DNA from 2 places in the Gordonia sp. J1A genome. Region 2 is predicted to be linked to the other one. Evidence: riboswitches for the same ligand, from Rfam matches in the RefSeq annotation. Region 2 holds a riboswitch; the other holds the start of a gene.

Region 1 (3,662 bases), 920 kb from region 2:
CCCGGTCCCGATCGGCGAGCCCAGCGGCATCACCGCGGCCACCCCCGCGTCTTGCAGACGCAGAGCGAGGACCGGGTCGTCGTTGGTGTACGCGAGAACCTGAAAGCCGTCGGCGACCAGCGCCGATGCGGCGTCCACCAACTCGAGCGGATCGGGCAGCAACGTGCGGTCGTCGGCCACCACTTCCAGCTTGACCAGATCCGTCTCGCACGCCTCACGGGCGAGCTGCGCGGTCAGTACCGCCTCGGCCGTGGTGTGACAGCCCGCCGTGTTCGGCAGGACCGCGATTCCGAGGCGACGCAGCAGGTCGAGCACACCGGTCCCGGACTCCGGACTGATGCGGCGCATCGCCACCGTCGTCAGCTCGGTTCCGGAGGCGATCAATGCGCGTTCGAGCACAGCGAGATTCGGCGCGCCGCCGGTTCCCGTGATGAGCCGCGAACCGAACTCGCGGCCGGCCACGGACAGCGGCGGCACCTCCCCGACCGGTGCCTGTGCTGTGTCAACCACCCTGCACCGCCGTCAGGATGTCGATCTCGGCATACGCACCGAGCGGTCGGTCCCACTCGGCTTTGGGACGCACCACCCCGTCCACGGCCACCGCGACTCCGCAGTCGGGCAGGTCGAGGTGGGCCAGCAGCCCGGTGACGGTCGGCGCGTCATCGAAGGTGACGGTGTCGCCGTTGACGGTCAGTTCCATGTCGGCTCCCTGTTGTCGGTGCTGTCAGTTGCGATCGGATCCACCCGCGAGTCCGGTCCCCGCCGATCCGGCGGTCGGAGGAGGGCGCCCACGCGCGCCGCGGTCCACGGGGCGAGCGCGATGCCGTTGCGGCCGTGCCCGGCGGCGACGAGAATCCGCTCGTCCACCCGCCGCACCACGGGCACACCGTCCGGCGACGACGGGCGGATCCCCGCGCCCGCCTCGGCGAGTTCGTAGGTGCGCAGTCCCGGCATCAGCTCGGCGGCGTCGGCGAGCAGATCGCCCACCCCGCCCGCCAGCGGCATCCGATCACCGTCGTCGTAGGCCTCGTACTGCGTGGCGCCCACGACCACCCCGTCGTCCCTCGGCACCAGGTAGAGGGCGCGCCCATGCCAGCGGGCCCGGATCACATGCGTCGGCGGCGGCACCGACCAACGTGTGCGGCGCAGTCGAAGGATCTCGCCCTTCTCACCGCGGAGTTCCACGCTCGGCAGCAGCCTGCGGGAACCGAGGCCGGCCGCGACCAGCACCTGATCCCCGGGGATCGTCGACAGATCGGTCACCCACCCGCGCTCCCAGATCACTCCGCGGCTCTCGAGCGCGCGTTGCAGCGCGGCGATCAGCCGCCGGTTGTCGAGCGACCCCTCACCGACCGCGTGAAACCCTCCGGCCACGCCGCGCACCAGCGCGGGTTCGACTGCACGCAGCTCGGCCGGTGTCATCGCGGGCAGCCGGTCGGCGTCGCCGGGCGACGTGGACAGCCCGAACCGCACCTGTGTCCGCAGGTGCTCCAGGTCGGCCGGCGCGGCACCGATCAGCAAGCTGTCGGCGGCCGTCCGCACGGTCGGATCGCCGAGTCGTTCGAGCAGGGCGGGCCATCGCGCCACCGAGTCCCGCGAGATCGCCAGCAGCCGGTCCTCGCCGGGATGTCCTTCTGCGAAGCAGCCGAGCATGCCGCCCGCGACGTGCGCGGCCCGCTCCTGCGGTCCGGCGTCGAAGACGCGCACCCGCCATCCGCGGTCGGCGGCGGACAGGGCGCACGTGAGGCCGACGACGCCGCCCCCGATCACCGACAGTTCACCGAGCCGCTCGGTGCTATGTCCCCTCGGGGAGGCGAACTCTTCGCCGGATGCGCTTTCACCAGACATGACGTCAGCCTTCCTTCGCCGGCATGACCCGGATCAGGTGTGACGGTCAGCGCCGGCGCAGCGCACTCTCAGCCCGGCGGACCTCCGGACTCCCGTGTCGATAACGCCTCACAGTCTACCGCCCGGCATCGGCGACTACGGTGTCGGTCATGGATGCCCGCACTCGTCTCGCCACCTCCCGCCTGTACCTGTGCACCGACGCGCGGCGCGAGCGCGGCGACCTGATCGACTTCGTCCGGAGCGCTCTCGCGGGCGGCGTCGACATCGTCCAGCTGCGCGACAAGAATTCGCCCGGGGAACGCGAGTTCGGCGAGCTCACCGCCGTGCAGGAGCTGGAACTGCTGCGGCGGCTGCGCGAACTGACGCACGCCGCGGGTGCGCTGCTGGCCGTCAACGACCGGGCCGACGTCGCGGTCGCGTCCGGCGCCGACGTCCTCCACGTCGGCCAGGACGATCTGCCGCCCGCCACCGCCCGGCGCATCGTCGGCCCCGACGTGGTGATCGGCCGCTCCACGCACACCGTGGAGCAGGCGCTCACCGCCGATGCCGATCCCGACGTGGACTACTTCTGCACCGGCCCGTGCTGGACGACGCCGACCAAACCGGGCCGGGCGGCCACCGGACTCGAGTTCGTCAGCGCGGTCGCCGCGGCGCGGCCCAGCAAGGCGTGGTTCGCGATCGGCGGCATCGACCTGCCCCGCGTTCGAGAGGTCACCGACGCGGGCGGCGAGCGCATCGTGGTGGTCCGGGCGATCACCGGTGCCGCCGATCCCGCGACCGCCGCGCGCGACCTCCGGACGGCTTGCCTTTCCGGCACGGCGGAGTAAGCTGCTTGCCATCATGACGTGGAAGCTTCTTGTAGCCCGCCGCAGCGGGGTCTGATTCGACCGACCCCCCGCTGCGGGGTTGTCGTCTCTCCACATCTCTGAGCTCGTCGGTCATCGAATCTTCGACCGAAATGAAGGCTCCCGATGCGTTCCATTCAGATCCTGCCGACATCCTGTACCCGTAACGGATACGACCGTCCGCAGCAGTCCCGCTCCTCTCGGCGACTGCCGAATTGGTTTCCACGGGAGGCGGCCGACATGACCACTTCGAGTTTCGACCAGACCTACGCACCCGCCGGCGACATCGCGTTGGAGGCGATCACGATCGAGCCGGGTCGCGGCGACACCGTCACCTGCCGCGCACGGATCAATCTCGGCCGACGATGCCACGACGTCAGCGCCACCGCGGTCGGCGCCATCGGCGCGATGACCGAGGTGCTGTACGCACTGGGCGCGGGCGTCGAGATCGTCTCGCTGTACCAGCATCAGGAGGACGGCGAGACCGTCACCTACCTGCTCTGCGAACGCGATCTGCACCGGAGTTGGTCGTACGGCCGGGGCCGCACCGGCGACGAGGCCACCATCAACGCGCTGATCGCGGGAGCCAATCAGCTGGCGTGAGCTCGCTCAGGTGGGCCCGAGCTCGGGCGGGCCGGACTCAGGTGAGCCGGGCCAGCAGCCCCGGCCACGCCTTCGCCAGACCGGGATGCAGCGGCAGCTCGGCCACCGACTCGGCGGGCACCCAGCGCAGTTCGGCGGACTCCCCGTTGCCGACCGTCGCGACCGGCGAATCGGCCTTGGCGATGACCGTCGTGTAACTCCACTCCGGCGCCGAGTGCGTGACGATCGACTCGATCACCGCGACGTCCGACTCAGCGATCCCGGCTTCCTCGTGCGCTTCACGCACCGCGGCCTGTTCCACGCTCTCGTGCGAGTCGCGGGCACCGCCCGGCAGCCCCCACGTGCCGCCCTGATGCGACCACACGG
Region 2 (3,662 bases):
TTCGGACTCGTCCTGCTCACGTCCGCCGACGACGCGGCCGCCGTCGCAGGCCGATGGGAGGGTGCCGGTGCGCCCCTGATGCGGTTGCGGCAGGATTGACGCCATGCGCCTGGCGACGTGGAACGTGAACTCGATCCGCGCCCGATCCGAGCAGGTCGTGGCATGGATGAATCGGCATGCGATCGATGTGCTCGCGATGCAGGAGACCAAGTGCACCGACGATCAGTTCCCGGTGATGAGTTTTCTGGCCCACGGCTACGACGTCGCGTTCCACGGGTCGAGCGGATACAACGGCGTCGCGATCGCGTCCCGGATCGGGGTGCACGACATCCACATCGGATTCGACGGGCAGCCGCTCTACGCCGGTGAACGGGAGGCGCGAGCCATCTCGGCGACCTGCGGTGGCGTGCGCGTCTGGAGCCTGTACGCCCCCAACGGGCGCGAGCCGGGACACGATCACTTCCAGTACAAACTCGACTGGCTCAGCGCCCTCGCCGATGTCACATCGCTGGAACTGTCGCACGATCCCGCCGCCCAGGTCGCTCTCGCCGGAGACTGGAATGTGGCGCCGACCGACGAGGACGTGTGGGACCCCGAGTACTTCGCGTCCCGCACGCACACCTCCGACGAGGAGCGCGCCGCCTTCCGCCGCTTCGTCGAAGGCGGATTCGTCGACAGCGCGGCCCCCTTCACCCCCGGTCCGGGGACCTACACCTTCTGGGACTACCAGGCCGGGCGCTTCGCCCGCAACGAGGGCATGCGCATCGACTTCGCGCTCTGCTCCCCCGCCTTGGACGACCGTATCCACGACGCCTTCATCGACCGCGACGCCCGCGCCGCGGAGGGCGCCAGCGATCACGCCCCCCTCGTGTTCGACCTGAGCTGATCCCGGCGGGTGCGCCGGTCGGTCCGCCTCAGGCGGAGGCCATCGCCACCATGCCGGGATGGGCGTCGAGGAAGTGCTTGGTGAAGGTGCACAGCGGCCGCACCTTGAGCTGGTTGTCGCGCATGTACTGCATGGCGCCGCCGGTGAGCCGAGTGGCCAGCCCGTGGCCGCTGTACTCGTCGTAGAGGACCGTGTGGAGGATCGTCACCACCTCGCCGTCGGGACCGTCGTCGATGCGATAGCCGAGCACGCCGACCAGGTCGCCGCCCACCCGCAACTCGAAGCGCTCCCGCTCCGGATTGTGGGAGACCTCGGAGATCTGGTGCAGCAGCGAGCGCGCCGACTGCGGCGGATGCGAGTGACGGACTTTGCGATGCATTCGTTGACCTCCTGTGACCAGCGTCACAAGATTACGTTCGTTCGACGGGGAGACGCAAGTCACATCTGTCACATCTGCATCACGATGCGACGCGACCGGACGACGTGAGTATGGTGGGCACCGCACAACTTCACACGCGGGGGCTCCCACGGAACCGGGGGCTGAGATGGCGACAGGCGGTCGTCGACCGCCTGAACCTGTCCGGATAATGCCGGCGTAGGGAGGATCATCATGGGCACATCCATGCCTGGAACCACACGTGACGACGCCACCGCCGAGGTGACCTGCGGCCCCATCGAGGGCAGCAGCAAGGTCTACCTCGACGTCGACGGCATGGCCGTTCCCCAGCGTCGAGTGCATCTGACGAACGGCGAGCACCTCGACCTCTACGACACCTCCGGTCCGTACACCGACTCGTCGGCGACCATCGACCTCGAGAAGGGGCTGGCGAAGACGCGCGACTCCTGGGAACGGCCGGCACCGGTGCCCGTGGGCGGACACGACGCGGCCACCCAGCTGGCCTGGGCACGCGCCGGGATCGTGACGCCGGAGATGAGATACATCGCCGCGCGCGAGGGCGTCGACGCCGAGCTGGTCCGCAGCGAAGTGGCCGCCGGACGCGCGGTGATTCCGGTCAATCACCGCCACCCCGAGTCGGAGCCGATGATCATCGGCAAGGCCTTCGCGGTGAAGGTGAACGCGAACATCGGCAACTCTGCCGTCACCTCGTCCATCGCCGAAGAGGTGGAGAAGATGGTCTGGGCCACCCGGTGGGGCGCCGACACCATCATGGATCTCTCGACCGGCAAGGACATCCACCTCACTCGCGAATGGATCCTGCGCAACTCCCCCGTCCCGGTCGGAACCGTGCCGATCTACCAGGCGCTCGAGAAGGTGAACGGCGATCCCACGCGCCTGACCTGGGAGATCTACCGCGACACCGTAATCGAACAGGCCGAACAGGGCGTCGACTACATGACCGTGCACGCCGGCGTGCTCCTGCGTTACGTCCCGCTGACCGCCAAGCGGGTGACCGGCATCGTCTCGCGCGGCGGCTCCATCATGGCCGCATGGTGTCTGGCCCACCACACCGAGTCGTTCCTGTACACGCACTTCGACGAGCTGTGCGAGATCTTCGCGCGGTACGACATCACCTTCTCGCTCGGCGACGGCCTGCGCCCCGGGTCCATCGCCGATGCGAACGACGAGGCGCAGTTCGCCGAACTGCGGACCCTGGGCGAGCTGACGAAGATCGCCAAGAGCCACGGCGTACAGGTGATGATCGAGGGCCCCGGGCACGTCCCGATGCACAAGATCGCCGAGAACGTCCGGCTCGAGGAAGAGCTGTGTGAGGAGGCCCCCTTCTACACGCTCGGCCCGCTCGCCACCGACATCGCGCCGGCCTACGACCACATCACCTCCGCGATCGGCGCTGCGATGATCGCGCAGGCCGGCACGGCGATGCTCTGCTACGTGACGCCGAAGGAGCACCTGGGGCTGCCGAACCGGGACGACGTGAAGGTCGGCGTCATCACCTACAAGATCGCGGCACACTCGGCCGACCTCGCCAAGGGGCATCCGCGCGCCCAGGAACGCGACGACGCCCTCAGCAGGGCGCGCTTCGAGTTCCGCTGGACCGATCAGTTCAACCTCGCGCTCGATCCCGACACGGCACGCGAGTACCACGATGAGACGATGCCCGCCGAGCCGGCGAAGACCGCGCACTTCTGCTCCATGTGCGGCCCCAAGTTCTGCTCCATGCGGATCTCGGCCGACGTCCGCACCTATGCACAGGAGAACGGGCTCGTCACGCAGGAGGACATCGACGCGCGGCTGGCACAGGACATGGCGGCCAAATCGGCCGAGTTCGCGGCGGCGGGAAACCAGGTGTACCTGCCGATCTCCGAGGCCGCCGCGCCGTGACCCTGCGGCTTCCGCAGGCCGGCCCCGGCGTCACCCCGGTCCGGGTGATGACCGTGGCCGGCTCCGATTCCGGCGGCGGCGCGGGCATTCAGGCCGATATGCGCACCTTCGCGATGCTCGGCCTGCACGCCTGCGTCGCGGTCACCGCGGTGACCGTGCAGAACTCCACCGGGGTCACCGGAATCCAGGAGATCGATCCGGCGGTGGTCGCGGCGCAGATGCACTCGGTGGTTCCCGACATCGGCGTCTGTGCGGTCAAGACGGGGATGCTGGCCTCCGATCCGATCATCACGGCGATCGCCGAGGCCGCGACGCAGCTCGGCATCGGCGGTGACACGGGAGTGCCGCTGGTGGTCGATCCCGTCTGCGCGTCGATGCACGGCGATCCCCTGCTGGCGTCCGACGCCCTCGGTGCGCTCACCGAGCGGTTGATGCCGCTCGCCACGGTCGTCACGCCGAACCTGGACGAGGTGC

What was found. A riboswitch is a leader RNA that binds a small molecule or an ion and turns the genes downstream of it on or off. The one in region 2 is predicted to bind thiamine pyrophosphate.
Region 1: it holds a riboswitch for thiamine pyrophosphate, as region 2 does, so the genes downstream of both, ACZ5QD_RS16810 (FAD-dependent oxidoreductase) here and thiC (phosphomethylpyrimidine synthase ThiC) in region 2, are expected to answer to the same signal.

Annotation. Positions count from the first base shown of each region.
Region 1 covers NZ_AP041607.1:3,613,923-3,617,584, reverse strand. Annotated here, with positions in the region: gene thiG (thiazole synthase) at 1-510, opposite strand, end outside; gene thiS (sulfur carrier protein ThiS) at 503-700, opposite strand; gene ACZ5QD_RS16810 (FAD-dependent oxidoreductase) at 691-1,848, opposite strand; TPP riboswitch at 1,841-1,954, opposite strand; gene thiE (thiamine phosphate synthase) at 1,998-2,675, shown strand; gene ACZ5QD_RS16800 (hypothetical protein) at 2,934-3,296, shown strand; gene ACZ5QD_RS16795 (NUDIX hydrolase) at 3,334-3,662, opposite strand, start outside.
Region 2 covers NZ_AP041607.1:2,692,586-2,696,247, forward strand. Annotated here, with positions in the region: gene ACZ5QD_RS12525 (barstar family protein) at 1-99, shown strand, start outside; gene ACZ5QD_RS12530 (exodeoxyribonuclease III) at 104-886, shown strand; gene ACZ5QD_RS12535 (GNAT family N-acetyltransferase) at 915-1,265, opposite strand; TPP riboswitch at 1,392-1,505, shown strand; gene thiC (phosphomethylpyrimidine synthase ThiC) at 1,497-3,188, shown strand; gene thiD (bifunctional hydroxymethylpyrimidine kinase/phosphomethylpyrimidine kinase) at 3,236-3,662, shown strand, end outside.